DNA from 3 places in the Kitasatospora sp. NPDC088391 genome. Region 1 is predicted to be linked to each of the others. Evidence: predicted binding sites of a transcription regulator. Region 1 holds the regulator's gene; each other region holds the start of a gene.
The links. Region 1 encodes HrcA, which represses chaperone genes, less so after heat shock. Its sites were predicted from a motif close to TTNGCACTCNGNNNNNCNGAGTGCNAA; they were not measured.

Region 1 (10,260 bases):
CGGTCGAAGTGCGGCGGTTCGCGGAACCGCCCGGCCACCGCCTCCAGGTCCTCCCCGGCCCGGTCGAGCCGCTTCGCGCACTCCTCCAGGGCGTCGTGGTCCACGTCGAAGTCCGGTGCTGCCAACGTTCCCCCCGCCGTCGCTCGGTCACTGCGGGCACCCTAGCGGTGACGAGACGCAGTCAACAGGGGGTGCGGAGAACCGGCCCTCTTGACAGCGGCCGGTCCTCCGGTGGCGAACGGTTCCCGGCGCCGGGTCAGTCGAGCGGCGGCGGGGTCTTGGCGGGGGTGCGCTCCAGTGACTCCAGGGCGAGCCGGACGGCGGTCTCCAGCTGCGGGTCGCGGCCGGCCGCCCAGTCGTGCGGCGGGATCGGCACCTCGACGTCGGGGTCGACGCCGTGGTTCTCCACGCCCCAGCCGTAGCCCTCCAGCCAGAACGCGTACTTGGGCTGGGTGACGGCGGTGCCGTCGACCAGCGCGTACTTGCTGTCGATGCCGATGACCCCGCCCCAGGTCCGGGTGCCGACGACCGGGCCGATGCCGAGGGCCTGGACGGCGGCGTTGACGATGTCGCCGTCGGAGCCGGAGGCCTCGTTGGCGAGCGCGACCACGGGGCCGCGCGGGGCGTCGCCGGGGTAGGGCTCGGGGTTGGCGAGGTCGCGGCCGCGGTCCCAGCCGACGATCCGGCGCGACAGCTTCTCGATGATCAGCTGCGAGGTGTGGCCGCCGCGGTTCTCCCGCAGGTCGACCAGCAGGCCCTCGTGCGCCATCTCCACCCGCAGGTCGCGGTGGATCTGCGCCCAGCCGGCGCTCTGCATGTCGGGGACGTGCAGGTAGCCGAGCCGGCCGCCGGACAGTTCGCGGACGGCGGCCCGCCGCCCGGCCACCCAGTCGTGGTAGCGCAGCGCCTCCTCGTCGTCGAGCGGGACGACCACGGGGTGGCGCTCGCCGCCGTCCCGGCCGGCGACGGTGAGTTCGACGGGCTGGTCGGCGGTCCCGGCCAGCAGCGGGGCGGGGCCGGTGACGGGGTCGACGGGGCGGCCGTTGACGGCGAGGATCGCGTCGCCGGGGCGGATCGCCACGCCGGGCGCGGCCAGCGGGGAGCGGGCCCGCGGGTCGGAGGACTCGCCGGGCAGCACCCGGGCCACCCGCCACACCTCGCCGTCCCGGACCAGGTCGGCGCCGAGCAGGCCCTGCCGGCGGGCCGCGTCGGTGCCGCGGCCGGGCGGGACGACGTAGGCGTGCGAGGTGCCGAGCTCGCCGACCGTCTCCCAGAGCAGGTCGACCAGGTCGGAGTGGCTGCCGAGCCGCTCGACCAGCGGCCGGTAGCGGTCCAGCACGCCCGCCCAGTCGACGCCGCCGAGGTCGGCGCGCCAGAAGTTGTCGCGCATCAGGCGGCCGTTCTCGTCGAACATCTGCCGCCACTCGGCGGCCGGGTCGACGGTGACCCGGACCCGGTCCAGGTCGACGTCGGTGACCTCCTCCTCGCCGGCCCGCTGCTCGGACGGCACGATCCGCAGGGCGCCGCCGTCCAGCACGGCCAGCCGGGTGCCGTCGCCGGAGACGTGGAAGCCGTCGACGCCGGAGAGCAGTTCCTCCACCCGGCGCTTGCGCAGGTCGTAGCGCTCCAGCCCGGTGCGGGCCGGCTCGTCGTCCAACGAGGCGGCGGTGTCGCCGAGTTCGCCGGAGAACGGGAGCCTGGTCCACAGCACGCCGTCCTTGGCGGCGCGCAGTTCGCCGAACCGGCCGGCCTCGACCGGGAACGGCACGATCCGGTCGGCCAGGCCCTCCAGGTCGACCCGGGTGGTGGGTGCGGACTCGCCCTTGTCGCCGTCCTTGGCCTCGTCCTCCTCGCCGCCGGCCGGCCGCCCGGCCCGCTGCGGGCCGAACGGCGACGGGGTGTCGGCGGCCAGCGTCAGCAGGAACGGGCGGGTGCCGCCGGGGAAGGACAGGTCGAAGGCGTGCTGGTCGTACACCGGGTCGAAGGTGCGGACCGACAGGAAGGCCAGGTGCCGGCCGTCGGCGGTGAAGGCCGGCGAGTAGTCGTGGAAGCGCTGCGGGGTGGCGTCACTGACGGTCCGTGAGGTCAGGTCGGCGAGCTTGATCTGGCGCAGCGACCAGGGGCCGAACACCGGGTGCGACCAGGCCAGCCAGGCCGAGTCGGGGCTGAACACCAGCCCGGAGACCTCGCCGTCGCCGCTGTGCGCCAGCTCGTTGACCGCGCCGTCGCTGAGCGCGACCAGCAGCACCCGGCCGTCGTGCGAGGCCACCGCGAGCTGCCGGCCGTCCGGGGAGACCACCAGTTCGCGGACCCGGCCGAGCTGCCCGGCGGCGAGGCGGCGGCGCTCGGCGCCGAGCACCGCGGGGGCGTACTCGATGGCGTCGTCGCCCGCCGCGTCGGTCACCCAGACCGCGCCCTGCGCGCCGTCCTCGCCGGGCACCACCCGGACCGTCCGGCCGCGCGCCCCGGGCGTCTCGTCGAGCACCCGGGCCGGGCCCTCCCGGTGGGTGACCCAGTGCACGGTGCCGCGCACCACCACGGCGGCGGCCCGGCCGGTGCGGTCGGCGACGGCGGTCTCGACCTGCCCGGCGGCGGGCGTCGGGTACGGCTGGCGGCCGGTGCGCGGGCCGGCCGGGGCGACGTCGAGGCGGCGCGGCTCGGCCCCGTCCAGGTCGTCCAGCAGCCACAGTCCGCCGGTGCTCTGCCAGACCACCCGGGTGCCGTCGGTGGACGCCTGCCGGGCGTAGAAGGCGGTGTCGGCCGGGCCGTGCGCCCGCAGGTCGGAGCCGTCGGGGAGGCTGGACCAGAGCCGGCCGACGCCCTCGTGGTCGGACAGGAACGCGACCCGGTCGCCGACCCACATCGGGCACTCCAACTGCCCGTCCAGTTCGGCGTGCAGGCGCTCGAACCCGGCGGCGCCGATCCACAGCTTCCCGGCCCGGCCGCCGCGGTAGCGCTTCCAGTGCGCGGCGTCCCGGCCCGCCGTCCCGAGCAGCACCCGGCCGCCGGTCGCGCCCTCCGGCACCGGCTCGAAGGCCAGCGAGCCGATCGGGCCGTACGGCAGCCTGGTCGGCTCGCCGCCGTCCAGCGGCACCGCGAACGCCCAGGTCCGGCGGGTGGTGGCCTGGCCGGCGGCGGTCACCGCGACCGGTCGGCCGTCCGCGGTCCAGCCCGCCACCGCCGTGTACGGGCTGCCCCAGTACGTCAGCCGCCGGGCCGGACCGCCCTCGACCGGGGCGACGTGCACCTCGGGCGCGCCGTCCCGGGTCGAGGTCCAGGCCAGCGTCCGCCCGTCCGGCGCGAAGCGCAGCGACCCGACCGGCGCCCGGTCGGCCGTCAGCCGCCAGGCCCGGCCGCCGTCCAGCGGTGCCAGCCAGACGTCGTCCTCGGCGGCGAAGGCCACGAGGTCGCCGTGCAGATGGGGGTGGCGCAGATAGCCGCGCGTCGAGTCCGTCATCCTGCCACCCTAGGCGGCGGAACCGGCGCGCTGCCGGGGATTCCGGACGGACGGGACGCGTGCCGCGCGGGACGCCGTCGTTCAGCCCCAGCGGCCGGTGCGGCCGAGCAGCAGCGCGGTCGCGGCGACGCCCGCCGTGGAGGTCCGCAGCACCGAGCTGCCGAGGCGGTGCGGGGCGGCCCCGGCCTCGGCGAAGGCCGCGATCTCCTCCGGGGAGACGCCGCCCTCGGGGCCGACCACCAGCACGATGCCGCCCGCGGCGGGCAGTTCGGCGCCGGCCAGCGGCCGGGCGCCCTCCTCGTGCAGGACGGCGGCGAACTCCGCGGCGGCCAGCAGCGGCAGCAGTTGACGGGTCGTCACGAGGTCGTGGACCTCGGGGAAGCGCAGCCGCCGGGACTGCTTGCCGGCCTCCCGCGCGGTGGACCGCCACTTGGCGAGCGCCTTGGCACCGCGTTCGCCCTTCCACTGGGTGATGCAGCGGGACGCCGCCCAGGGCACGATCGCGTCGACGCCGGCCTCGGTCATCGTCTCGACCGCGAGTTCGCCCCGGTCGCCCTTGGGCAGGGCCTGCACCACGGTGATCCGCGGCACCGGCGCGGGCTCCTCCCGGACGGCGGTGACCAGCACGTCCAGCGCGTCCTTGCCGTGCACGGCGGCGACGGTGCCGTCCGCGCCCCGGCCCCGGCCGTCGGCGAGGGTGACGGCCTCGCCGGGCTCCAGGCGCTTGACGGCGGCGGCGTGCCGCCCCTCGGGGCCGTCGAGGCGGACGGTGGCGCCGGGGGCGGCGCCCGCCAGGTCCTCGACGACGAACACCGGTGCGGTCATCGGTACGGCAACCCTCTCGACGGGGGCGCGGCGGGGCTCCGGCGGGCAGCGGCCGGGCCCGCCGCGGCGGGGAACGGGCGGGGGCCGGGGGCGGCGGGACGTGTCGCCCCGCCGCCCCCGGCCCCGGGACGGGCGTCAGCGCCCGTTGAAGGCGTCCTTCAGCCGGGAGAACAGCCCCTGCTGGCCGGGCGCGAACTGCCCGGACGGCCGCTCCTCGCCGCGCAGCACGGCGAGCCGCCGCAGCAGCTCCTCCTGCTCGGGGTCGAGCTTGGTGGGCGTCTGCACCTCGACGTGCACTATCAGGTCGCCCCGGCCGCCGCCGCGCAGGTGCGTGATGCCGCGGCCGTGCAGCGGGATCGACTGGCCGGACTGGGTGCCGGGCCGGATGTCGACCTCCTCCAGGCCGTCCAGGGTCTGCAGCGGCACCTGGGTGCCGAGCGACGCGGCGGTCATCGGGATGGTGACGGTGCAGTGCAGGTCGTCGCCGCGCCGCTGGAAGGTCGGGTGGCTGCTCTCGGCGATCTCCACGTACAGGTCGCCGGCGGGGCCGCCGCCGGGGCCGACCTCGCCCTCGCCCGCCAGCTGGATCCGGGTGCCGTTGTCGACACCGGCCGGGATCTTGACCGTCAGGGTGCGGCGGGCCCGGACCCGGCCGTCGCCGGCGCACTCCGGGCACGGGGTCGGCACGACGGTGCCGAAGCCCTGGCACTGCGGGCAGGGCCGGGAGGTCATGACCTGGCCCAGGAAGGACCGGGTGACCTGGGAGACCTCGCCCTTGCCGCGACACATGTCACAGGTCTGCGCGGAGGTGCCGGGGGCCGCGCCCTCGCCGCTGCAGGTGGTGCAGGTGACGGCGGTGTCGACCTGGAGTTCCTTGGTGGTGCCGAACGCGGCCTCCTCCAGGGTGATCTCCAGCCGGATCATGGCGTCCTGGCCGCGGCGGGTGCGCGAACGCGGGCCGCGCTGGCCGGTCGCGGCGCCGAAGAAGGCGTCCATGATGTCGGAGAAGCCGAACCCGGCCGCGCCCGCGCCGAACCCGCCCGCCCCGCCGCCGGGCGACAGCGGGTCGCCGCCGAGGTCGTAGACCTGACGCTTCTGCGGATCGGAGAGCACCTCGTAGGCGGCGTTGATCTCCTTGAACCGCTCCTGCGTCTTCGGGTCCGGGTTGACGTCCGGGTGCAGTTCACGGGCAAGGCGTCGGAACGCCTTCTTGATCTCGTCCTGCCCCGCGTCGCGTCGGACGCCGAGTACCGCGTAGTAGTCCGTGGCCACCAAATGCTCCGGTTTGTTCCGCCTCTAGAAGTGCTCTGCGATGACGCTGCGTGAGTGTCCCACACAGACCGTGCCGTCCTGAGCAGCTATGACTCGGCCAGGATCTGGCCGACGTACCGTGCCACCGCGCGCACCGCCCCCATTGTGCCCGGGTAATCCATCCTGGTCGGACCGATCACTCCCAGCTTTGCCACGCTCTGGTCGCCCGAACCGTAACCGACCGAGACCACCGACGTGGAATTCAGCCCCTCGTAGGCGATCTCGTGCCCGATCCGGACCGTCATCGCCGAGTCCGCCGTCTCACCCAGCAGGCGCAGCAGCACCACCTGCTCCTCCAGTGCCTCCAGCACCGGACGGATGGTCAGCGGGAAGTCGTGACCGAAACGGGTCAGGTTGGCGGTGCCCGCCAGCATGATCCGCTCCTCGTTCTGTTCGGCCAGCGCCTCGAACAGCACGTTCAGCACGGTGCCGACGACCGCCCGCTCGGCCGGCTCGAAACCGGCCGGCAGGTCCTCCAGGACGGTCGGCACCTCGGGCAGCCGGCAGCCGCCCGCCATGCCGTTCAGCCTGGCCCGCAGGTCTCCCAGCAGGGCCTCGCCGACCTGGCCCGGGCAGTCGACCATCCGCTGCTCGACCCGGCCGGTGTTGGTGATCAGCACCAGCATCAGCTTGGTCGGGGTGAGCGACACCAGTTCGATGTGCCGGACCGTGGAGCGGGTCAGCGACGGGTACTGGACCACCGCGACCTGCCGGGTCAGCTGCGCGAGCAGCCGCACCGTGCGGGCCACCACGTCGTCCAGGTCGACCGCGCCCTCCAGGAAGTGCCGGATCGCCCGGCGCTCCGGCGGCGTCATCGGCTTGACCTCGGCGAGGCGGTCGACGAACAGCCGGTAGCCCTTGTCGGTGGGGATCCGGCCCGCGCTGGTGTGCGGCTGGTGGATGTACCCCTCCTCCTCCAGCGCGGACATGTCGTTGCGGACGGTGGCCGGGGAGACGCCCAGGTTGTGCCGCTCCACCAGCGCCTTGGAACCGACCGGCTCCTCGGTGCCCACGTAGTCCTGGACGATCGCGCGGAGCACCGCCAGTCGCCGCTCGTCCAGCGGACGCACGGACGGGCGGGTCTCGATCAGGCGGCCGTCGGGCTTGCCGTCGGGCTTGCCGTCGTCCGGCATGGTCGGCACCTCCGTCGTCGTCCGTCGGTCTGGTCGGTCCGGTCGCCGGGTGCTCACCGCCCCCGCCTGGCACTCAACTGGGCAGAGTGCCAGAACCTTACGTGCCAGTGTACGGCCCGGGCCTGACGGCAGGAACGGTCCGCCCGCGTGATCCTCGTCCGAAAACCGTCCCCCGCTCCGCGCGTGTCGGATTCCCCCCGGATTCCCCCCGTTTCGCATGGTGCCCGCGGCCCCGCCCGGTGGCAGCATCGAAGGCGAGCGGGGCGGCGTCGGCGCGGCCCCGCCAGGCAGAGGAGGAGCAGCCATGGCTGCGGCACAGCACTCCCGGTTCGCCCCCGATCGCGGACTGACCGGCCGGATGGTCCTGACCATGTTCCTGATCGGCCTGGTCTACGTGGGCTTCACCGGCCTGCTGATCGTGCTGCTGCGCGGCGCCTGGCCGCTGGTGGTGCTGATCTCCGGCGGCCTGTTCGTCGCTCAGTTCTGGTTCTCCGACAAGATCACCGAACGGGCGATGGGCGCCCACCGGGTCACCCCCGAGCAGTACCCCGAACTGCACGGCGCCGTCGACCGACTGTGCGCGCTCGCCGACATGCCCAAGCCCCGGGTCGCGGTCGCCGACAACGACATGCCGAACGCCTTCGCCACCGGCCGCAACCCGCAGAACGCGGTGATCTGCGTGACCACCGGCCTGCTCCGCCGGCTGGAGCCGGAGGAGCTGGAGGGCGTCCTCGCGCACGAGCTGTCGCACGTCGCGCACCGGGACGTCGCGGTGATGACGGTGGCCGGCTTCCTCGGCGTGCTGGCCGGCGCGATCACCAGGATCGCGATGTACGGCGGCATGATGGGCGGCAACAACCGCAACAGCAACGACCAGAACGCGGCGATCGCGATGATCCTGATCCCGCTGGTGTCGATGGTGGTGTACGCGATCAGCTTCCTGCTCACCCGGCTGCTGTCCCGCTACCGCGAACTCGCCGCCGACCGGGCCGCCGCCCAGCTGACCGGCCGCCCCTCCGCGCTGGCCTCGGCGCTCACCAAGGTCACCGGGCAGATCGGCGCCATCCCGACCAAGGACCTGCGGCAGGCCCAGCCCTACAACGCCTTCTACTTCGCGCCCGCGCTGAGCGCCCGGGAGGCCGCCGGCCAGCTGTTCTCCACCCACCCGTCGCTGGAGCAGCGGCTGGCGCAGCTGGCCAAGATCTCCGGCGAACTCGGACAGTGACCGCCGCCTCTCCGCCCTCCCTTCGACTTCCCTCCGCCTTCCCTCCAACGATCCGTGAGGAGCCTTGCCCCGTGGGATTCCTGGACGCGCTGTTCGGCCGGACCAAGCCGGTGAAGCCCGACCTCGACCAGCTGTTCGGCGTCCCCTCGGCGGCGCTGACCCTGCAGGCCGCCGCCGGGTTCACCCCGACCGGGCTCGGCTCGGTCTGCTTCGCCGCCGTCGAGGGCGGCGCCTTCGCCGAAGTGCAGGCCCAGGTCCGGGCCCTGCTGGACGCCGACACCGACCGCGGCGGCACCCCCGTGGAGGCGTCCCGGGACGGGTACGGGTACTCCTGGCTGCTGGCCCGGCACACCCCCGACGAACTGCCCGACCTGGTGAACGACCTGCACGCCGTCAACAGCGAGCTGGAGGCCAACGGCTTCGGCCCGCAACTGCTCTGCTCCCTGGTCGGCTTCCGCGACACCGGCGGCCGGGCACTCGCCCTGGTGTACCTGTACAAGCGCGGCACCTTCTACCCCTTCGCCCCGGTGCCGGGCGGCGGCGAGAAGCGCGACAACGCCCTGGAGCTCCAGGTCAAAGCCATGCTCGGCAACGACCTCCGGATCGAACCCGACCTCTCCCGCTGGTTCCCGGTCTGGGGCGCCCCGGGCCTCGCCTGAACCCGCGCGCCTCTCCTCCGCCCACACCTCCTCCCTCCGGCACCCGCCCTTCACCTCCCCGTCCCCTCTACCGGCCCCGCCTTCGCTGTCCTCCCATCCCCTTGCCCCGCTCCGGGTCCCGCCCCTGCTCCCGCCTCCCTCTCCTCCCTGCATCCGTTCTCCTCCTCCCGGCCTTCGCTCTCCTTCCCCACACGCTTGCCCTTCTCCGGCCTCCCCCTCCTCCTCCCCGCCCCGCGGGTTATTCGCTGGTGGCCGCAGGGGCGCGCGTCTAGGGTGGCCGGTCGTGATCGACTGGAGCGCGCTGCCCGACCGTGACCCGTCCGACGCCGAGCTGGCCTCCGTCGTCGCGGCGCTGCGCTCGCCCGACCCGGTGGAGCGCGACGAGCACGCGTACCCGCGGCTGGCCGGCTGGGTGCCCGGTCTCCCGGAGGGGCGCCGGCTGGCGCTCGGCGACGTGATGGCGGGGCGGTTCGCCGACCCGGAGGTCCAGGCCCGGACCTTCGCCCCGCTGGTGCTGGCCCGTCTCGTCGCGGCCGGCACCCTGCGGCCCGGGTGGGTCGACGCGTTCGCCCGCTGGTACCCCGCCGAGGCCGACCTGCGCGGCCACCATCCCGAGCTGGGCTGGCTGCACGCCGTCGCGCACGGCGCCGATCTGCTGGCCGCGTTCGGGCAGCACCCGGCCGTCGCCCCGGAGCCGCTGCTGTCCCTGGGCGCGGCCCGCCTGCTCGCCCCGACCGGCCACGTCCTGGACGCGATGGAGGACGACCGCCTCGGTTTCGCCCTGGCGCTGACCCTGACCCGCCCGGAGCTGACCGAGGACGCGGCGGTCGGCTGGCTGGACGCGGTCGCCGAGGTGTTCGCCGCCGGGGAGCCCGGGCCGATGCCCGCCGAGGTCTCGAACACGCTGCGCACCCTGCGGGTGGTGCACCTGCTGGCGGTGCGCGGGGTGCGCCCGAAGTGGGGCGGGGACGAGGTGCGGGTGCTGCCGCACGGCGCGGCGGTCGGCGGACGGATCGCCGAGGTGCTCTCCACGGCCGCCCCCTACCTGGGCTGACGGGGCGTCGTCTGCCGTCCTGTCAGCCGCCGGGCCCCGTCGGGTGCGGGGGCGGCCGCGGCGGTTTCGTAGACTGCCACCCATGCGGAGCAGGGAGTACGGACCGGATCTGACCCCGCCGTGGAAGCGGCAGCAGCCCGCCCCCGAGGTCGCGGCGGAGCGCGACCTGGTGGTGGAGGAGGCGGCGACCGGCTTCTGCGGGGCGGTGGTGCGCTGTGAGCGGACCGCCGAAGGCTTCACCGTGACGCTGGAGGACCGGTTCGGCAAGCACCGGGTGTTCCCGCTGGTGCCGCGCGGCTTCCTGCTGGAGGGCCGGGTGGTGACGCTGGTCCGGCCGACCGGTCCGGCCCCGGCGCGCGGGCCCGGGCTGACCGCCTCCGGGTCGGTTGCGGTGCCGGGGGCGCGGGCCCGGGTGGCCCGCGAGTCGCGGATCTACGTCGAGGGGCGGCACGACGCCGAACTGGTCGAGCGGGTCTGGGGCGACGACCTGCGGATCGAGGGCGTGGTGGTGGAGTACCTGGAGGGCGTGGACGACCTGCCCGCGATCGTCGCCGACTTCGCCCCCGGTCCGGGCCGTCGGCTCGGCGTGCTGGTCG
Region 2 (10,260 bases), on a different contig from region 1:
CAACGTGGACGCGCTGGTGATGCGTCTGGACCACCTGGCAAGCGATGCAAGCGATCTGAAGGATCATCACAATGGCTGACGAACCCCTCGTCCTCGGTATCGAGACCTCCTGCGACGAGACCGGCGTCGGCATCGTCCGCGGCACCACGCTGCTGGCCGACGCGGTCGCCTCCAGCGTCAACGACCACGCCCGGTTCGGCGGCGTCGTCCCGGAGATCGCCAGCCGGGCCCACCTGGAGGCGATGGTCCCGACCATCCGGCGGGCGCTGGACACCGCCGGGGTCAGGGCGAGCGACCTGGACGGCATCGCCGTCACCGCGGGCCCCGGCCTGGCGGGCGCGCTGCTGGTCGGCGTCAGCGCCGCCAAGGCGTACGCCTGGGCGCTGGACAAGCCGCTGTACGGCGTCAACCACCTGGCCTCGCACATCTGCGTGGACCAGCTGGAGCACGGCCGGCTGCCCGAGCCGACGATGGCGCTGCTGGTCTCCGGCGGCCACTCCTCGCTGCTGCTGAGCAGCGACATCACCTCCGACGTCCGGCCGCTCGGCGCGACCATCGACGACGCCGCGGGCGAGGCGTTCGACAAGGTGGCGCGCGTCCTCGGCCTGGGCTTCCCCGGCGGCCCGGTGGTCGACCGGATGGCGAAGGAGGGCGACCCGAAGGCGATCGCGTTCCCGCGCGGCCTGAACAACGCCGGGGACCCGGCGTACGACTTCTCGTTCTCCGGCCTGAAGACCGCCGTGGCGCGCTGGGTGGAGGCCAGGCGGCGGGCCGGGGAGCCGGTGCCGGTGGCGGACGTCGCGGCGTCCTTCCAGGAGGCGGTCACCGACGTGCTGACCCGCAAGGCCGTCCGGGCCTGCAAGGACAACGGCGTCGACCACCTGATGATCGGCGGCGGCGTGGCCGCCAACTCGCGGCTGCGCGAGATGGCCCGGCAGCGCTGCGACAAGGCCGGCATCGTGCTGCGGGTGCCCCGGCCGGGCCTGTGCACCGACAACGGCGCGATGGTGGCCGCGCTCGGCTCCGAGATGGTGTGGCGGAACCGCACCCCGTCCTCCTTCGACCTGTCCGCGGACTCCTCGCTGCCGGTCACCGAGACCCACGTCCCGGGCGCCGAGCACGGGGACGTGCACGCGCACGCCCACGAGGCGCTGAAGTGACCCTGGCGGCGATGTGGGAGGCCCGGGCGGCGGCCGGCCGGGGGGCCGAACTGCACGCCTGGGCCCGGGAGACGGCGCTGCCCGCGGTGCGCGGCGCGGCCGGCCTGGAGCGGGTCGAGCTGTTCACCGCGCCCGGCGAGCGGGTGCTGCTGATCGCCCTGTGGACGGGCGCGCCGCAGCCGGTGCCGGAGCCGCCCGCCGGGCTGCTGGCCCGCCCCGCGCACCACTGGACCTTCACCCGCACGGATGTCGGGTAGGCAACCGCGGAGCAGGTACCGTTCGTCCTGAACATCGACACGTGTGTAGAGGGCGAGCGGGGGGCATCCGGTGAGGACCAGGGCACGGATCGGGTACGGGGCGGGCGCGCTCGCCGTCCTGTTGGCGGCGAGCGGCTGCGGGAGCTCCGGGCCCGCCGACAAGCCCGCCGCGCAGACCCCGCCGTCCGCCGGCGCCCCGGGCACCCCGGGCGGCGGCGGCACCGCCTCCGCGCCCGCCCAGGACGCGGCCGGGGACGCCGCCTGGGCCAAGTGGGGCCTCAAGCCGATGGCCAAGGCGCCCGCCCCGCCCGCCGACAAGCCGATCAAGCTGGCGAAGACCGGCACCGTCCCGGTGTTCAGCGAGGTCCCCACCCAGGACAAGGTCGTCTTCGTCACCATCGACGACGGGGCCGAGAAGGACCCCAGGTTCGTCCAGATGCTGACCGACCTCAAGGTGCCGATCACGATGTTCCTGACCAAGGACATCGTCAAGAACGACTACGCCTACTTCAAGCCGCTCCAGGCGCTCGGCAACAGCATCCAGAACCACACCGTCAGCCACCCGGTGATGAGCAAGCTCGCGCCCGCCCAGCAGAAGTCGCAGATCTGCGACGACCAGGCCGCCCTCACCCAGCAGTACGGCACCGCGCCCTACCTGTTCCGCCCGCCCTACGGCGACGGCGCCAACACCCCGGCGCTGAACACCGCAGTGCAGGAGTGCGGGCCGCGCGCCGTCGTGCTGTGGCGCGAGTCCATGCAGATCCACGACATGCAGTACCAGGCCGCCGACAAGAAGCTCAAGAACGGCGACATCATCCTGGCGCACTTCCGCGGCCCGTCCGACCTCAAGGGCGAGACCATGACCCAGATGTTCGGCGAGATGCTCTCCCGCATCCAGGAGCAGGGCTTCGCGGTCGCCCGCCTCGACGACTACATCGCCAAGCCCGCCGGCTGACCCAGCATCATCACCGGGCCGGCCGCGGTGCGGGCCACGATCACCGTCACCGCGTTCGGCCCGGCCGGCTTCAACTGCCGCCGCAGCTCCTCCGGCACCACCTGGGCCCCGCGCTTCTTGATCACCACGGTGCCGATCCGGCGCTCCTTCACCAGCGCCTTCAGCCGCTTCACCTGGAACGGCAGTACGTCGGTCAGCTCGTACGCCTGCGCGTACGGCGTCGGCCGCAGCTCGTCCGAGGTGACGTACGCGATCATCGGGTCGATCAGCCGGCCGCCCACCGCCGCCACCACCTCGGCCACCATCCGGCCCCGGATCACCGCACCGTCCGGCTCGTACAGGTACCGCCCCACCGGGCCCACCGGCGGGTCCGGCAGCGCCCCGCCCGCCAGCGAGTGCCCGCCCGGCAGCAGCGTCGCCCGGTACGGCTCGGCGGCGGCCGTGCCGAACCACAGCACCGCCTCCTTCACCTCGCCCCGGTCCGACACCCACTCCGCCTCCGCACCCTCCGGCACCAGCTCGTGCGGGATCCCCGGCGCCACCTTCAACGCCCCGAACGGGGCACCGCGGGCCGCCTCCACCGCCCAGGACAGCGGCGGCGAGTACGCCTCCGGGTCGAACACCCGGCCGCGCGAGGTCCGCCGCGCCGGATCGGTGAACACCGCGTCGAAGCCCGCCGTGCCGACGTCCGCGACGTCCGCCCGGCGGACCTCCACCAGCTCCGCCACGCCCAGCGCCGCCGCGTTCGCCCGCGCCACCTCGCAGGTCAGCTCGTCCCGGTCCACCGCCAGCACCGCGATCCCGGCCCGGGCCAGCGCGATCGCGTCCCCGCCGATCCCGCAGCACAGGTCCGCCAGCCGCCGCACCCCCAGCGCCGCGAACCGGCCCGCCCGCCACTCGGCCACCGACCGGCGGGTCGCCTGCTCCACCCCGTGCTGGGTGAAGTACATCGCGGCGGCGTCCGCCCCGAACTTCGCCTCGGCGCGCTGCCGCAGCCGGGCCTGCTCGAACGCGGCCCGCACCAGCTCCGCCGGGTACTCCCGCCGCAGCCTGGTCGCCAGCGCCAGCTCCTCCGCCGCCGTGAAACCCCGCAACTCGGCCAGCAGCGCCTGCCCCTGCTCGGTCAGCAGCGCCCGGAACGACTCGATCTCCACCGCACCATTGTCACCGCTCCGGTCAGCGCCCCATCCGCGCCAGCGACAGCACCGCCAGCAGCGGCCCGAGCAGCCCCATCGCGGCCGGCGCGATCCGGTACCCCCGGCGCGCCGCCCCCACCAGGAACACCACCACCGGCGCCAGCGCCCCCACCGCCAGCGCGCCGCACAGCACCACCGCGACCGGCGCGTCCAGGGTCACCCCCCACACCGCCAGCACCGCCGCGTACACCGCCGCGCACAGCAGCGGCACCTCCGCCGCGACCAACCCCAGCGCACACAGCGCGTCCCGCCCCACCGGCTGCCGATTCACCGTCATGGGCCAAGCCTCGCAAGGGAGTTGGCCCACGCGCCTGAGTACCGGAACTCAGTTGTACGGGAGTTCCGTCGCGTTCCCGTGCTCGTCCCACCGGTAGCACTTCCCGCCGCTGTAGCAGGCGGTGTACGGGGTCCGCTTCGCGGGTGCCGGCGGGTCCACCGGCTGGGTCGGGTACAGCAGCACGGCCGCCACCACCACCCCCGCGAGCAGCACCCCCTGCACCGCGGCCGACCGCCGCTCCCGCAGCCACAGCAGCACCAGCACGACCAGCGCCAGCACCACCGCGACCACCAGGGCCGTCCGGAACGGCGTGTGGCTGGCGCTCGGATGCCGCACCACCCGGCCCCCGCCGTCCACCGGCAGCTCGCTCCCGAAGACGTGGCTGCCGCCCGCCATCAGTGCCGCCGTCCCCGAGACCGCCGCCAGCACCACGTCCAGCAGCACCAGCAGCGGCACCAGCCCGTGGAGCCCGGGTCGTTCCTCTTCCGCTTCCGCCCCCGTCGCACTCATGCGCGCATTGTGCCGAGGGGGAACGTCCGTTCGCACCGGAAGCGCGGAAAATCCCGGCCCGCGGCGAAACCCGGACGCGACTCCGTTGGCACTCTGGTTGACTGAGTGCTAACCGCGTCCTATGGTCGTTCCTGGCACTCTCCCCGGTGGGAGTGCTAACCGCGACGATGCGTGTCCGACCCCCGCGACGGCGGGCGCGTGCAGTCGCCACCTACCTGTAAGACAACCCCGTAATCTCCGAAGGGGAGCTCGGACGTGACCACCAGCAGCAAGGTTGCCATCAAGCCGCTCGAGGACCGCATCGTGGTCCAGCCGCTCGACGCCGAGACCACCACCGCCTCCGGCCTGGTGATCCCGGACACTGCCAAGGAGAAGCCCCAGGAGGGCGTCGTCCTGGCCGTCGGCCCGGGCCGCTTCGAGGACGGCCAGCGTCTGCCGCTCGACGTCGCCGTCGGTGACATCGTCCTGTACTCGAAGTACGGCGGCACCGAGGTCAAGTACCAGGGCGAGGAGTACCTCGTCCTCTCGGCCCGCGACGTCCTCGCGATCATCGAGAAGTAAGACGTCCGCGCAGTAAAGACGTCCCAGCCCGCCCCGGAACCGTGTCAGCACTGACAGGGGCCCGGGGCGCGGTTGTTGCTCCACGTACGCAGACCTACCCCTGAGGAAACGGGACCATGGCGAAGACCCTGCAGTTCGACGAGGACGCCCGCCGCTCGCTGGAGCGCGGTGTCAACAAGCTGGCCGACACCGTCAAGGTGACCATCGGCCCCAAGGGCCGCAACGTCGTCATCGACAAGAAGTTCGGCGCCCCCACCATCACCAACGACGGTGTGACCATCGCCCGCGAGGTCGAGCTCGACGACCCGTACGAGAACCTCGGCGCGCAGCTGGTCAAGGAGGTCGCCACCAAGACCAACGACGTCGCGGGTGACGGCACCACCACCGCCACGGTGCTGGCCCAGGCCCTGGTCAACGAGGGTCTGCGCAACGTCGCCGCCGGCGCCGGCCCGGCCGCCCTGAAGAAGGGCATCGACAAGGCCGTCGCCGCCGTCTCCGAGCACCTGCTGTCCATCGCCCGCGAGATCGAGGGCAAGGACGACGTCGCCGCCGTCGCGTCCCTCTCCGCGCAGGACACCCAGGTCGGCGAGCTGATCGCCGAGGCGATCGACAAGGTCGGCAAGGACGGTGTGATCACCGTCGAGGAGTCCAACACCTTCGGCGTCGAGCTCGAGTTCACCGAGGGCATGCAGTTCGACAAGGGCTACCTGTCCCCGTACTTCGTCACCGACGCGGAGCGCCAGGAAGCCGTCCTGGAGGACCCGTACGTCCTCATCACCCAGGGCAAGATCTCCTCGATCCAGGAGCTCCTGCCGCTGCTGGAGAAGGTCCTGCAGGCCGGCGGCTCCCGCCCGCTGCTGATCATCGCCGAGGACGTCGACGGCGAGGCCCTCTCCACCCTGGTGGTCAACAAGATCCGCGGCACCTTCAACGCGGTCGCGGTCAAGGCCCCCGGCTTCGGCGACCGCCGCAAGGCCATCCTGGGCGACATCGCCACCCTCACCGGCGGCCAGGTCGTCTCCGAGGAGGTCGGCCTCAAGCTCGACCAGGTCGGCCTGGACGTGCTCGGCACCGCCCGCCGGATCACCGTCACCAAGGACGAGACCATCGTGGTCGACGGCGCCGGCGACTCCGCCGAGGTCGCGGGCCGGGTCGCCCAGATCAAGGCCGAGATCGCCAACACCGACTCCGACTGGGACCGCGAGAAGCTCCAGGAGCGCCTCGCCAAGCTGGCCGGCGGCGTCTGCGTGATCAAGGTCGGCGCGGCCACCGAGGTCGAGCTCAAGGAGCGCAAGCACCGCCTGGAGGACGCCATCTCCGCGACCCGCGCCGCGGTCGAGGAGGGCATCGTGGCCGGCGGTGGCGCCTCGCTGGTGCACGCCGCCAAGGTCCTGGAGGGCGGCCTCGGCCTCTCCGGCGACGAGGCCACCGGTGTCGCCGTGGTCCGCAAGGCGCTCGCCGAGCCGCTGCGCTGGATCGCCCAGAACGCCGGCCTCGAGGGCTACGTCATCACCTCCAAGGTCGCCGAGCTGGAGCCCGGCCAGGGCTACAACGCCGCCACCGGCGAGTACGGCGACCTGGTCAAGGCCGGCGTCATCGACCCGGTCAAGGTCACCCGCTCCGCCCTGGAGAACGCCGCCTCCATCGCCTCCCTGCTGCTCACCACCGAGACCCTCGTGGTGGAGAAGAAGGAAGACGAGGAGGCCGCGGGCCACGGCCACTCGCACGGCGGCCACGGCCACAGCCACTGAGGCACCGGCCGTCAGGCACTGAAGGGGCGCGAGGAACCGCGCCCGGCCGCCGCACCCGCGTGGTGCGGCGGCCGGGACCGCGGCCACCTCGCGCCCTTTCGCGTGCGCCCGCGGGCCGCCCGCCGGGAGGGCGTTGTTCCGTACAGTTGACCGCGTGATCGAAGCCCGCCACCTCCGCGTCCTGCACGCCGTCGCCCGGACCGGGTCGTTCTCCGCCGCGGCGCGCGAACTGGGGTGCACCCAGCCGGCGGTGAGCCAGCAGATGAAGGCGCTGGAGAAGGCCGTGGACACCCCGCTGGTGGTCCGCTCCGGGCGGGAGATGCAGCTGAGCGAGGCCGGGCGGGTGCTGCTCAAGCACGCCAACGGCATCCTCGCGGGGCTGTCCGCCGCCGAGGAGGAGGTCGCGGCGATCGCCGGCCTGCGGGCCGGCCGGGTCCGGCTGGTGTCCTTCCCGACGGCGAGCTCGACGCTGGTGCCGCGCTCGGTGGCGCAGCTGCGGGCGGCCCACCCCGGGGTGCGGGTCTCGCTGGTGGAGGCGGAGCCGCCGCAGGCGCTGGCGATGCTGCGCGGCGGCGAGTGCGAGGTCGCGCTGGCGTTCCGCTACCCGGACTCGCAGGGCGGCCTGAGCGTCCCCTCGCCGCACGCGACGCTGCGCGAGGCGCGGGCCGAGGCGACCCTGGAGGCGGCGGCGACGGCGGCCGCGAACGACTGGTCGGAGCTGGTGGTGCGCCCGCTGCTGGACGACCCGCTGGTCGGGCTGGTGCCGGCCGGGCACCCGCTGGCGGGCCGGGGCGAGGGCGAGCCGGTGGACCTGGCGGAGCTGGCGGGGGAGCAGTGGATCGGGGGCTGCCCGCAGTGCCGCGGCCACCTGGTCGAGCTGTGCGCGGCGGCGGGTTTCGCGCCCGCCATCGACTTCGCCACGGACGACTACCCGGCGGTGGTGGGCCTGGTCGGGGCGGGTCTCGGGGTGGCGGTGCTGCCGGGGCTGGCCCTGGAGTCGGTGCGCCACCCGGCGGTGGCGGCGGTGCCGGTGCGGGTGGCCTCGGGGGAGCCGGCCCGGCGCGAGGTGGTGGCGCTGACCCTGCCGGACCTGGCGAGCGTGCCGGCGGTGGCGCTGATGCTGGACCAGCTGGCGGCGGCCGCCGCCCGCTAGACCGCCCCGCCGGGCGGACGGGTGGGCGCCGACGGGGCGCCCGCGGTGTTTCAGCGGCGGATGGTCTGCGGCATCGCCAGCGGGACCTCGGCGAGGCGGTTGCGGGCCCGGCCGAGCAGTTCCTCGCGCTCGTCCTCCGTCATGCCGCCCCACACTCCGTAGGGCTCGCGGACGGCCAGGGCGTGCGCCGCGCACCGGGCGCGCACCGGGCAGCGCATGCAGACCTCCTTGGCGCTGGTCTCGCGGGAGGTCCGGGCGGCGCCGCGCTCGCCCTCGGGGTGGAAGAACAGCGAGCTGTCGACGCCGCGGCAGGCGGCGGAGAGCTGCCAGTCCCAGAGGTCTGCGTTCGGGCCGGGGAGGCGGGAGAAATCTGCCATGGCTCATTCCCTTCGGAGAGTCGGGACCTGGCGGCTCGGCGGCGGTTGCTGCGGCGAGACTGCGCGGGGGGCCGGTACGGACACCTGGAAATATGACTTACGTCCACTACACGGACAAGTCACCCACACACCGACACAACAGTCAATGACCCTCAGAAGCTATAAAACCGGACAAAGAGGGCAATAGGTTTGAACCCGCATGCTCCACCGATCGGGTGCCCGGCGGCGCGCGGGCCCCGGCCGGGAGGCGTGCGCGGCGCGGGCACCGCGCGCGAGCTGCACGAAAGTGCGGCAGCTGCACCGCGAGGTGGCCCTCGGGTAATGGGTCGGCCACGTACAGTGGTGGAGATGGACCTGAAGCCGTAACTCATTCGAGTGACGGTCGTTGGATGTACGGAGGCGGTTCGGCGGGCGTCGGGCACCGGGAACGATCGTGGAAGCCAGCGCGATCGGAACGGGGTCCGACCCGGCTGCCGGGTCGGAGAGGTTCGTACCAGCCAGGAGGCTCAACGTGACGCGGATCAGCTGCGGAGGACGACGGTCATGACATCCGTACTCGTCTGCGACGATTCCCCGCTCGCCCGGGAAGCGCTTCGCCGCGCGGTGGCGACCGTGCCCGGCGTGGACCGGGTGACCACTGCGACGAACGGTGAGGAGGTCCTCCGCCGCTGGGTGGCCGACCGCTCCGATCTCGTTCTGATGGACGTCCGGATGCCGGGGCTCGGCGGGGTGGAGACGGTCCGCCGGCTGCTCTCGGCCGACCCGGGCGCCCGGATCATCATGCTCACCGTGGCCGAGGACCTGGACGGCGTGGCCCTCGCGGTCGCCGCCGGGGCCCGCGGCTACCTGCACAAGGACGCCTCGCGCGCCGAGCTGCGGGCCACCGTCACCCAGGCGCTGGCGGACCCGACCTGGCGGCTCGCCCCGCGCCGGCTCCGCAGCCCCGACATGGGCGCCGCGCCGACGCTGACGGCCCGTGAGATCCAGGTGCTGGAGGGCATGAGCCACGGCCGCTCCAACGCCGAGATCGGCCGCGAGCTGTTCCTCTCCGAGGACACCGTGAAGACGCACGCCAGGCGGCTGTTCAAGAAGCTCGGCGCCTCGGACCGCGCGCACGCGGTGGCGCTGGGCTTCCGCTGGGGCCTGGTCCGCTGAGCGGCCGCGCGAACTGGGCGCGCTCGGACGTGTGACGTTGTGGTCCCGAGGCTGCACCATGGAGGAGTGGAGCACCTCGGGGACCAGCGGACAGGCAGGGGAGGCGGCACGGTGCACCCGGCGACGGATAACGTTCCGATGCACAAGTCCGGACGCGGTGCCGCGTTTTCCGGTCCGACCAGGCACCATGGATCGATGCGTGACGACGAGGAGGCCGCCGGCGCCGATCCGGCGCAGCCCACCCCCGGGGGTGCGGCTGCCGATCCGTCGTCGGCTCCCGAGGTCGGCCCGACCGGGTCGGAGGGCGTGACGGCGGCGGTTCCGCGCCCGCCCGTCCTCGGCGGCGGCACCTCGCCCGAGGTGGCGGAGCTGGTCGCGGCCGCGGTCCGCGGCGACGGTCCGGCGATCGAGGCGCTGCTCGGCTACGTCCTCCCGCTGGCGCTCCGCTACTGCCGGGGCCGACTGGTCCGGCTGCCCGGCGGGGCCCGCCACCACGTGGACGACGTGGCGCAGGAGGTCTGCGTCGCGGTGCTCTGCGCACTGCCCCGGTACCGGGACACCGGCCGCCCGTTCGAAGCCTTCGTGTACGGGATCGCCGCGCACAAGATCGCCGACCTGCAGCGCGCCGCGATGCGCGGGCCCGGGTCCACGGTGATCCCGCCGGACGACCTGCCGGAGACGCCCGACGAGTCGCTCGGTCCGGAGGAGCGGGCGCTGCTCTCCAGCGACGCGGCGTGGATCAAGGAACTGCTGTCCAACCTGCCGGCCCGGCAGCGCGAACTGGTGCTGCTGCGGGTGGCGGACGGCCTCTCGGCGGAGGAGACCGGCGAGGTGCTCGGCATGTCGCCGGGCGCGGTGCGGGTCGCCCAGCACCGGGCGCTGTCCCGACTGCGGGCGCTGGCCGAGGA
Region 3 (10,260 bases), on a different contig from region 1:
CCGGCGGCGGCCATCGCGGCGTCCAGCGGCTGGTAGAGCTCGCCGGGGCGGGCGACCAGTTCGACCTTGTTCAGGTCGGCGGGGTGCTCGACCACGCCGGTCAGCCGGAACGGGGTGGACTCCAGGCCGCGGAAGACCGCGCTGTCGCCGATCCGCAGGCCGGTGGCGTCCAGGAAGCCGGCGGTGACGGCGGCCTCGTGTGGGGCGGCGGGGGCCCGGCCGGAGACCAGGTCGATCCGGCCCTGCCAGAGCTGCCCGGCCAGGTCGGCCTCGAAGGTGTCGACGGAGGCCAGGCCGTCCTTGCTGCCGACCACCGCGACCGGGCCGGTCCGGGCGGGGGTGAGGGTGCTGCCCTGGGGCAGCAGTTCGCGCAGCAGGACGTCCGGTTCGGTCTCGACGGCGCGCTTCTGTTCGGCGGTGGGCCCGTCCGCGGGGCGGCGGGGCAGGACGACCACGCCGTCCGCCGGGAACACCGCCTGCTGGAGGGTGTGGCCGGGGTCGTGGGCGCCGATCAGCGCGTCGGCCCGGCCCATCAGCCGGTCGGCGCGCTCGGCGGGGGCGAGCTGGGTGCTGCGGTGGACCACGTCGATGCCGGTGGCACCGAGGACCGGCAGCGCGATCATCGCGGCGACCAGGGCGCTGCGGCCCTTGGCCCGCCAGGCGTCGCGGCGGGCGATCCGGAGCAGGGGGCGCCAGGTGCTCATCGGGCCGCTCCCGTCCGCTGCGGGGCGCGGTGCACGGCCTCGTCGACGATCCGGCCGTCGCGCAGGAAGACCACCCGGTCCGCCCAGGCCGCGTGGGTGGCGTCGTGGGTGACCATCATGGCGGCGGCGCCCGCGTCGCAGCGGGACCGGAGCAGTTCCAGCACGGCCTCGCCGGTGGCCGAGTCCAGTGCGCCGGTCGGTTCGTCGGCCAGCACCAGGCGGCGTTCGCCGGCCAGGGCGCGGCCGATCGCGACCCGCTGCTGCTGGCCGCCGGACATCTCCTCGGGGAAGCGGTCGGCGAGGTCGCCGATGCCCAGCTCGGCGAGCGCGGCGAGCGCCTCCTTGCGGGCGGCGCGGGCGGAGACGCCGTCCAGTTCGCGCGGCAGGGCGATGTTCTCGGCCGCGGTTAGCGACGGGAGGAGGTTGTAGGACTGGAAGACGTAGCCGACCGAGCGGCGGCGCACGTCGGCCAGCCCGGCCCGGCTCAGGCCCTCCAGCGGGGTTCCCTCGACCAGCACCCGGCCGGTGGACGGGCGGTCCAGGCCTCCGGCCAGGGCCAGCAGGGTGGACTTGCCGGAGCCGGAGGGCCCCATCACGGCCAGGAACTCCCCGGCCCGTACTTCCAGGTCGATCGGGTGCAGGGCGTGCACCTCGGCGGCGCCCTTGCCGTGCACGCGGCCGACGCCTTCCAGGCGCAGGACGGCCTGCGCGAGTGATCCGGTCATGGCTCCCCCTCGGAACAGCGGAACGTCTTGCATACCGAGTATGTATAGCCGCTGGCCGTCGAGTACTCAAGTCTGCGACATAAGTCGGCGAACTACATATAGGCTAGGTCACACCGGCGGGGACGGCGACACCGACCCCGGCAGGAACCCGGAGGGAGCAGAATGGCCGCCATGACCGCCTCGCTGTCCGCTCGCTGGCACGACCTGCTCACCCGCTGCGGTGCCACCGCCGACCCCGGGCCCTACGCCGACGACCTGCTCGCCCGCTGGGCCGAGCCGCAGCGCCGCTACCACACCACCGCCCACCTGGCGGCGGTCCTGGACCGGGTCGACGAATTCGCCGGGCACGCCGACGACCCCGACGCCGTCCGGCTGGCCGCCTGGTTCCACGACGCCGTCTACCGGCCCGACCGCTCCGAGAACGAGGAGCGCAGCGCGGGCCTCGCCTGCCGCGCCCTGCGCGAGGCGGGCCTGCCCGAACCCCTGGTGCACGAGGTCGCCCGCCTGGTCCGCCTCACCACCACCCACCACCCCGACCCCGGCGACCGCAACGGCGAGGTGCTCTGCGACGCCGACCTCGCGGTCCTCGGCGCGCCCCCCGAGCAGTACGCCGCCTACACCGCCGCCGTCCGCGAGGAGTACGCCTTCGTCCCGCCGGACGCCTTCCGCGAGGGGCGCGCCGCGATCCTGCGCCAACTCCTCGCCCTGCCCGCCCTGTTCCGCACCCCCGAGGCGCACGCGCGCTACGACGCGCAGGCCCGCGCCAACATGCACGCCGAACTGGACCGGCTCACCGCCTGACGGCCCCTCACCCGCCGTGCTTGCGCACCCGCAGCCCCGCCGCCGTCAGCCGGGCCACCAGCTCCCGGCTGGCCACGGGGGTCGCGCCCAGCGCCACCGCCCTCCCGTACCAGTGCGCCGGGATGTCGTAGTGATCCCGTTCGAAGCCCTTCGCGGGAGCCCCCAACGCGGCGGCGAAGGCGTGCAGTTCGTCCAGCGAGACGTCACTGACCAGGTGCGACCACCACTTCCCGTGGCCGGGCCAATCCGGCGGATCGATCAGGATCACGCCAGCCCGCCGACGGGCGCCACGGCCACCCCGCGCTTCCCGCACACCCAGTGCGGGTCCGGCCCCAACTCCGGCTCGACGCCCAGCGCGTGCGGGTCGTCCTCCTCCTCGGCACAGGCGGTGCACAGCGGCCACCGCCCGTAGGACTCCAGCAGCGCGTCCTGCACGTCCTGCGCGATCAGCCCGAGCACGAACTCGCAGCCCGCGGGCCACTGTTCGAGCCACCACCGGCGATGGGTGACGGCGTCCTCCACCAACGAGACGATCGCCGCCTCCGCGACGTCCCGGGCGGTCAGGTCGGCGAGGATCAACGCCCGCGCACTGTGCAGGGCGGCTTCGATGTCGGAACTGGCCATCCGCCCATTGTCCCGCACTCCGCCACGGCAGCGGGAACTCCGCCGTACTCGACTCGAAGTCGAACGGTGCCGGCGGCGGGAAAGGGGCGGCCCGGGCGGGAACGCCGCGAGGGCGGCCTCCCGAAGGAGACCGCCCTCACGAGCGAACGAGCGGAACGTTCCGATCCCGGGGGATCAGAAGTCCATGTCACCGCCCGGCATGCCGCCGCCGGCGGCCGCGGAGGCCTTCTCCGGCTTGTCGGCGATGACGGCCTCGGTGGTCAGGAACAGGGCCGCGATGGAGGCGGCGTTCTGCAGGGCGGAGCGGGTGACCTTGGCGGGGTCGATGATGCCGGAGGCGATCAGGTCGACGTACTCGTTGGTCGCGGCGTTCAGGCCGTGGCCGGCGGGCAGGTTGCGGACCTTCTCGACCACGACGCCGCCCTCGAGGCCGGCGTTGGTCGCGATCTGCTTGATCGGGGCCTCCAGGGCCACGCGGACGATGTTGGCACCGGTGGCCTCGTCGCCCTCGAGCTCCAGCTTGTCGAACGCGACACCGGCCTGCAGCAGGGCGACGCCGCCACCGGCGACGATGCCCTCCTCGACGGCGGCCTTGGCGTTGCGCACCGCGTCCTCGATGCGGTGCTTGCGCTCCTTGAGCTCGACCTCGGTGGCCGCGCCGGCCTTGATGACGGCCACGCCGCCGGCCAGCTTGGCGAGGCGCTCCTGGAGCTTCTCGCGGTCGTAGTCCGAGTCGGAGTTCTCGATCTCGGCGCGGATCTGGTTGACCCGGCCGGCGACCTGGTCGCTGTCGCCGCCGCCGTCGACGATGGTGGTCTCGTCCTTGGTGATGACGACCTTGCGGGCGGTGCCCAGCAGGTCGACGCCGGCGTTCTCGAGCTTGAGGCCGACCTCCTCGGAGATCACGGTGCCGCCGGTCAGGATGGCGATGTCGCCGAGCATGGCCTTGCGGCGGTCGCCGAAGCCCGGGGCCTTGACGGCGACGGACTTGAAGGTGCCGCGGATCTTGTTCACGACCAGGGTGGAGAGCGCCTCGCCCTCGACGTCCTCGGCGATGATGACGAGCGGCTTGCCGCTCTGCATGACCTTCTCCAGCAGCGGGAGGAGGTCCTTGACCGAGGAGATCTTGGAGTTGGCGATGAGGATGTACGGGTCCTCGAAGCTCGCCTCCATGCGCTCCAGGTCGGTGGCGAAGTAGGCGGAGATGTAGCCCTTGTCGAAGCGCATGCCCTCGGTGAGCTCGAGCTCCAGGCCGAAGGTGTTGCTCTCCTCGACGGTGATGACGCCTTCCTTGCCGACCTTGTCCATCGCCTCGGCGATGAGCTCGCCGATCTGGGTGTCGGCGGCCGAGATGGAGGCGGTGGAGGCGATCTGCTCCTTGGTCTCCACGTCCTTGGCCTGGGCCAGCAGCTGGTCGGAGACGGCGACGACGGCCTTCTCGATGCCGCGCTTCAGGGCCATCGGGTTGGCGCCGGCGGCGACGTTGCGCAGACCCTCGCGGACGAGCGCCTGGGCGAGCACGGTGGCGGTGGTGGTGCCGTCACCCGCGACGTCGTCGGTCTTCTTGGCGACCTCCTTGACGAGCTCCGCGCCGATCTTCTCGTACGGGTCCTCGAGCTCGATCTCCTTGGCGATGGAGACACCGTCGTTGGTGATCGTGGGGGCGCCCCACTTCTTCTCCAGGACGACGTTGCGACCCTTGGGGCCGAGCGTGACCTTCACGGCGTCGGCAAGCTGGTTCATGCCACGCTCAAGGCCGCGGCGGGCTTCCTCGTCAAAGGCGATGATCTTGGCCATCAGAAGTGGTCCTCCGGGACACGGTCGACTGCTCGGACCAAGGGGTGCCCGCGACGGACGGCCCAGGAAGCGGGGGTCCCTTCCCCTACCGCCTCCGGAGCCTCACCGGCCCGGTCCGTTTGTCACTCTCACACTGCGAGTGCTAACGCCAATGATTAGCACTCTCGGGTGTCGAGTGCAAGCCCATTCGGCCCGCGCCGGTGGCTCCCCGGGGAAACCCGCAGGCCGCCGCCGGGGCCCCGGAAAGGGCGTCCGCGCCCCCGGAAAGGCCGACGGGCCTGCCCCCGGACGCGATGCGTCGGGAACAGGCCCGCCGGGCCGTGCGCTGTCGGTCTGCCGGTGCCGTCAGGCGCCGGGGGCCCGGACCATGTCGGCCTGCGGACCCTTCTGACCCTGCGAGATCTCGAACTCGACCCGCTGGCCCTCTTCCAGGGTGCGGTAGCCGTCCATCTGGATCGCGCTGTAGTGGACGAACACGTCCGCTCCACCGTCGACCGCGATGAAGCCGTAGCCCTTCTCGGCGTTGAACCACTTGACGGTGCCCTGAGCCATTCCGAACTCCCCTTGTGCTGTGCTGGCCCTTCAGAGATCCGCGGACGCGGACCCGGAGGTCTGGAAGGCCGGCCTGGGGACTCCCCCCCGTACGGCGCAGCCTCTGTCGCGGCTGAATGTATCCGGATATGCGCCCTCTGCAACAGGCCCTAATTTCCGGGAATGGCCAAGCCGGGCCGGGGATATGACGGGGCGAAAGGAGCATCGGCCGACAATTGCCACCGGGCATAACGGACGCATCACCGCAAAACGCCGGGATAATTCTGACGGCGGCCTGACAGAAAGGTCGGCGGACGGTCCGGCCCGCGTCTCGGAAGCCGGGACGGAACCCGGGACGGAAGGCGGTCCTGAACGGGCGGGGCACGGTGCGGTGCGGGCAGTGCGGCGGTGTGCGAGGCAGTGCGGAAAATCAGGATTGAACCGGTCCGCGGCGGGGAACGCCCGCACCGGCACTCTACCGCTCCGCCGCGAGCCGAATTCCAGCGGCCCACCAGGTGGGAAACCGCGGCCCGCCGGCATTCCCGCCGATACGCGCACCGTTACGCACGAAGCCGCCGCCGGACGGGCCGGAAAAGCAATTCCGGGTCTGGCGGCGGCGACGTGAATGCGGTACGGCCTCAGCAGCCGCCGGCCACCGCCGGAATGATCGACACCGAGGCGCCGTCCTTGATCTCGGTGTCCAGGCCCTCGGCGAAGCGCACGTCGTCGTCGTTCACGTACACGTTGACGAAGCGGCGCAGCTTGCCGGTGTCGTCCAGCAGGCGGGCGGCGATGCCCGCGTGGTTCGCCTCCAGGTCCGCGATGACGGCGGACAGGGTGGCGCCCTCGGCGGTGACCTCGGCGGCGCCGCCAGTGTAGGTGCGCAGGATGGTGGGGATGCGGACGGTGGCGCTCATGCGGGGCTCCTCGGGCGTGCGGCGGCGTACGGGCGGCGTGGGGGTCCTACGGCTGGAGGTCAGGCGGTGACGAGACCGGCGGCGCGGAAGGACTCCAGCGTCGGGCGGATCACGGCGGTCATGCCGGCGTCGGCGACCGCGTCGAGGGTCTTCAGGCCGTCGCCGGTGTTGATCGCGACGGTCTCCTTGGCCGGGTCCAGCTGACCCGTCTCGACCAGCTTCTTCAGCACGCCGACGGTGACGCCGCCCGCGGTCTCGGCGAAGATGCCCTCGGTGCGGGCCAGCAGCTTGATCGCCTCGACCACCTCGGCGTCGGTGACGTCCTCGACCGCACCGCCGGTGCGGCGGGCGATGTCCAGCACGTACGGGCCGTCGGCCGGGTTGCCGATCGCCAGCGACTTGGCGATGGTGTCCGGCTTGACCGGCTTGATCACGTCACGGCCGGCCTTGAAGGCGGCGGAGACCGGGGAGCAGCCCTCGGCCTGGGCACCGAAGATCTTGTACGGCCGGTCCTCGACCAGGCCGAGCTTGATCAGCTCCTGCAGGCCCTTGTCGATCTTGGTGAGCTGGGAGCCGGAGGCGATCGGGATGACGATCTGCTCGGGCAGCCGCCAGCCGAGCTGCTCGCAGATCTCGAAGGCCAGCGTCTTGGAGCCCTCGCCGTAGTACGGGCGCAGGTTGACGTTGACGAAACCCCAGCCCTCGCCGGCCGGGTCGCCGATCAGCTCGGAGCAGAACCGGTTCACGTCGTCGTAGTTGCCGTCGATGCCGACCAGCTCGCCGCCGTACACGCCGGCCATCACGACCTTGCCCTGCTCCAGGTCGTGCGGGATGAACACGCAGGACTTGAAGCCGGCCCGGGCGGCGGCGGCGCCCACCGCGCCGGCCAGGTTGCCGGTGGAGGAGCAGGAGAGGGTGGTGAAGTCGAAGGCGCGGGCGGCCTCGATCGCGCAGGCCACCACCCGGTCCTTGAAGGAGTGGGTGGGGTTGCCGGAGTCGTCCTTGATGTGCAGCTGCGCGGTGAAGCCCAGCTCGCGGCCCAGGTTGTCGGCCTTGACCAGCGGGGTCCAGCCCGGGTTCAGGTTCGGCTTGCCCGCGACGTCGGCGGGAACGGGCAGCAGCGGGGCGTAGCGCCAGATCGACGCCGGGCCGGCCTCGATCCGCTTGCGCAGCTCCTCGGCGTCGTAGCCCGCGTAGTCGTAGGCGATCTCCAGCGGGCCGAAGCACTCCAGACAGGCGAAGCTCGGGCCGAGCGGGAAGCGCGTGCCGCACTCCCGACAGGACAGCGCGGTGGCCGGACCGAGGTCGACGGCGGAAGGTGCGGCGGTGTCAGCAGCCATGGTGGCGAGGCCCTTTCTCCTCATCTTCCCCGGAGCGCGGTCGCGTCCGGGACGGAATTGGCACCTGTCCCGCCGGGCCTGCTGGCCGCACGGGAGGGTTGCCGGGACTTCAACGGGCCGTTCCCTCAGTCCCTCTGGATGAGCTCTGTGAAGTTGTGGTCGTACGCTGCGAGCGACCCCGACGTGCGAAGGTCCGACCGCATTACGAAGACTGTATCCGAAGGCGGCGGTGGACCCACCTGCCGTCCGACACCCGAGACGAACCGAGACAGGGAGCGAGACCTTGGCCGAGCAGCCCGAGCCCGGGGTACTGCCGGAGGTGGCCGACTGGCTGCGCCGCAGGTCGTGGACGGCCGCCGACCGGCCGCTCGCCGCCCTGCTCGCCGCCAAGCGCGCCGCCGGCCCGGCCGGCACGGTCTCCGTGGTGCTGCCCGCGCTGGACGAGGAGCCCACCGTCGGCGCGATCGTCGGCGCGATCCGGTCCGAGCTGATGGAGCGTCACCCGCTGGTCGACGAGCTGGTGGTGGTCGACTCCGGCTCGGTGGACGGCACCGCCGCCGCGGCGGCCGCGGCCGGCGCCCGGGTGGTGCACCGCGACAGCGTGCTGCCCCGGCTGCCGGCCGGCCCCGGCAAGGGCGAGGTGCTCTGGCGTTCCCTGTTCGCCACCCGCGGCGCGATCGTCTGCTACGTGGACGCCGACCTGCGCGAGTTCGACCCGGCGTTCGTCTCCGGCATCGTCGGCCCGCTGCTCACCGACCCCGGCCTGCAGCTGGTCAAGGCGATGTACGACCGGCCGTTCGAGGCCGACGGCGCGGTCGTCCCGGCGGGCGGCGGCCGGGTCACCGAGCTGGTCGCCCGCCCGCTGCTCAACCTGCACTGGCCGCAGCTGGCCGGCTTCGTGCAGCCGCTCGGCGGCGAGTACGCGGCCCGCCGCAGCCTGCTGGAGCGGCTGCCCTTCCCGACCGGCTACGGCGTCGAACTCGGCCTACTGGTCGACGCGTTGGAGCTGGTCGGACTGGACGCGCTGGCCCAGGTCGACGTCGGCGTCCGGCACCACCGCCACCAGGACGGCCAGGCCCTCGGCCGGATGGCCGCCACCATCTACCGCACCGCCCTGGAACGCCTGGACCGCACCGACCGCCTCAAGGCCGGTCCCGACCTGGTCCGCCCGCTGCTCACCCAGTACACCCGCACCCCCGCCGGCTTCACCCCCCGCACCCACCCCGTCCCGACCGCCGAACGCCCCCCGATGGCCACCGTCCCGGAGTACCGCGACCGCTGACCGCCCCCGCCCGGGCCGCGTCGAGTGGTTTGCTGCGGCGGTCGCACGGCAAGGTTGGCTGTATGGCCGATCACGTGACCGAACGTCCCGAGTCGTCCGGAGCCGCCCCGATCCTGGTGGCCTCCAATCGCGGGCCGGTGTCCTTCCGCGCGGAGGACGACGGCACCCTGAGCCTGCGCAGAGGCGGCGGCGGGCTGGTCTCCGGGCTGTCCGCGATCGACGACCCCTCGGCGGTGTGGGTGTGCGCCGCGCTCTCCGACGCCGACCGCGCCGCCGCCCGGCAGGCCCCCGACGGGCGGCTCGACCTGGCCGGGCACGACGTCGGCGGACAGGCCGTCCGGATGCTGGACATCGACCCGGAGACCTTCGCCCGCGCCTACAACGGCGTCGCCAACTCCACCCTGTGGTTCGTCCACCACCTGCTGTACGAGATGCCGGTCGAACCCGCCTTCGGCGCGGAGTTCCGCACCGAGTGGGCCGGCTACCTCGCCTACAACACCGCCTTCGCCGAGGCGCTGGCCGCCGAGGCCGCCCCCGGCGCGGCCGTGCTGATCCAGGACTACCACCTGTCGCTGGCCCCGGCGCTGCTCCGGGCCCTCCGCCCCGACCTGCGGATCGGCCACTTCTCGCACACCCCGTGGGCCCCGCCGGACTACTACCGGCTGCTCCCCGACGACGTGGCCGCCACTGTCCTGGAGGGCATCCTCGGCGCCGACCGGGCCGCCTTCCTGACCCGTCGCTGGGCGCTCGCCTTCGCCGACTGCTGCGCGGCCGTCCTCGGCGCCGAGGTCGACCGGGCCGCGCTGACCGTCACGCACGGCGGCCGCACCACCCGGCTCGGCGTGCACGGCCTCGGCGCCGACGGCGACTTCCTGCGCGAGCGCGCCCACCGGCCCGACGTCGACGAGCGGCTGACCGCCCTGCGCGCGGCCGTCGGCGACCGGCGCACCGTCGTCCGGGTCGACCGCACCGAGCTGAGCAAGAACATCGTCCGCGGCCTGCTCGCCTACCGGCACCTGCTGCGCACCCGCCCCGAGTGGCGCGACCGGGTGGTCCACGTCGCCTTCGCCTACCCCTCGCGCACCGACCTGGCCGCCTACCGCGACTACACCGCCGAGGTCGGCCGGCTCGCCGGCGAGGTCAACGCCGAGTTCGGCACCGCCGACTGGCAGCCCGTGCTGCTCCACCTCGACGACGACTTCCCGCGCTCGCTGGCCGCGTACCGGCTCGCCGACGTCGCCCTGGTCAACCCGATCCGGGACGGCATGAACCTGGTCGCCAAGGAGGTCCCGGTGGTCTCCGACCGCGGCTGCGCCCTGGTCCTGTCCCGCGAGGCCGGCGCGTACGCGGAGCTCGGCGAGGACGCGATCACCGTCAACCCCTTCGACGTCACCGCCACCGCCGACGCCCTCGCCGAGGCCCTCGCCATGCCGGCCGACGAACGCGCCGACCGCACCAAGCGGCTCGCGGCGGCGGCGACGGCCCTACCGCCCCAGCAGTGGTTCCTGGACCAGCTGAACGCCCTCTGAGCCCCGGCGC

Region 2: the regulator HrcA is predicted to act here: its motif matches at 4,441-4,467, upstream of groES (co-chaperone GroES).
Region 3: the regulator HrcA is predicted to act here: its motif matches at 4,771-4,797, upstream of groL (chaperonin GroEL).

The regions. Positions count from the first base shown of each region.
Region 1 is NZ_JBIVNB010000006.1:123,076-133,335, reverse strand. It holds gene ACIQBJ_RS19830 (cobalamin biosynthesis protein) at 1-125, opposite strand, end outside; gene ACIQBJ_RS19825 (PDZ domain-containing protein) at 257-3,457, opposite strand; gene ACIQBJ_RS19820 (16S rRNA (uracil(1498)-N(3))-methyltransferase) at 3,539-4,282, opposite strand; gene dnaJ (molecular chaperone DnaJ) at 4,418-5,554, opposite strand; gene hrcA (heat-inducible transcriptional repressor HrcA) at 5,641-6,726, opposite strand; gene htpX (zinc metalloprotease HtpX) at 7,031-7,951, shown strand; gene ACIQBJ_RS19800 (hypothetical protein) at 8,023-8,610, shown strand; gene ACIQBJ_RS19795 (DUF2785 domain-containing protein) at 8,894-9,664, shown strand; gene ACIQBJ_RS19790 (DUF3097 domain-containing protein) at 9,747-10,260, shown strand, end outside.
Region 2 is NZ_JBIVNB010000008.1:198,823-209,082, reverse strand. It holds gene rimI (ribosomal protein S18-alanine N-acetyltransferase) at 1-79, shown strand, start outside; gene tsaD (tRNA (adenosine(37)-N6)-threonylcarbamoyltransferase complex transferase subunit TsaD) at 72-1,160, shown strand; gene ACIQBJ_RS23940 (hypothetical protein) at 1,157-1,417, shown strand; gene ACIQBJ_RS23935 (polysaccharide deacetylase family protein) at 1,488-2,372, shown strand; gene ACIQBJ_RS23930 (methyltransferase domain-containing protein) at 2,348-3,526, opposite strand; gene ACIQBJ_RS23925 (hypothetical protein) at 3,549-3,845, opposite strand; gene ACIQBJ_RS23920 (hypothetical protein) at 3,894-4,355, opposite strand; gene groES (co-chaperone GroES) at 4,611-4,916, shown strand; gene groL (chaperonin GroEL) at 5,033-6,667, shown strand; gene ACIQBJ_RS23905 (LysR family transcriptional regulator) at 6,822-7,820, shown strand; gene ACIQBJ_RS23900 (WhiB family transcriptional regulator) at 7,871-8,197, opposite strand; gene ACIQBJ_RS23895 (response regulator transcription factor) at 8,741-9,352, shown strand; gene shbA (RNA polymerase sigma factor ShbA) at 9,548-10,260, shown strand, end outside.
Region 3 is NZ_JBIVNB010000009.1:254,683-264,942, forward strand. It holds gene ACIQBJ_RS26000 (ABC transporter permease) at 1-704, opposite strand, end outside; gene ACIQBJ_RS26005 (ABC transporter ATP-binding protein) at 701-1,429, opposite strand; gene ACIQBJ_RS26010 (hypothetical protein) at 1,592-2,230, shown strand; gene ACIQBJ_RS26015 (DUF4031 domain-containing protein) at 2,238-2,498, opposite strand; gene ACIQBJ_RS26020 (hypothetical protein) at 2,495-2,854, opposite strand; gene groL (chaperonin GroEL) at 3,029-4,651, opposite strand; gene ACIQBJ_RS26030 (cold-shock protein) at 4,997-5,203, opposite strand; gene ACIQBJ_RS26035 (MoaD/ThiS family protein) at 5,821-6,099, opposite strand; gene thrC (threonine synthase) at 6,159-7,439, opposite strand; SAM riboswitch class I at 7,457-7,584, opposite strand; gene ACIQBJ_RS26045 (glucosyl-3-phosphoglycerate synthase) at 7,723-8,721, shown strand; gene ACIQBJ_RS26050 (trehalose-6-phosphate synthase) at 8,784-10,250, shown strand.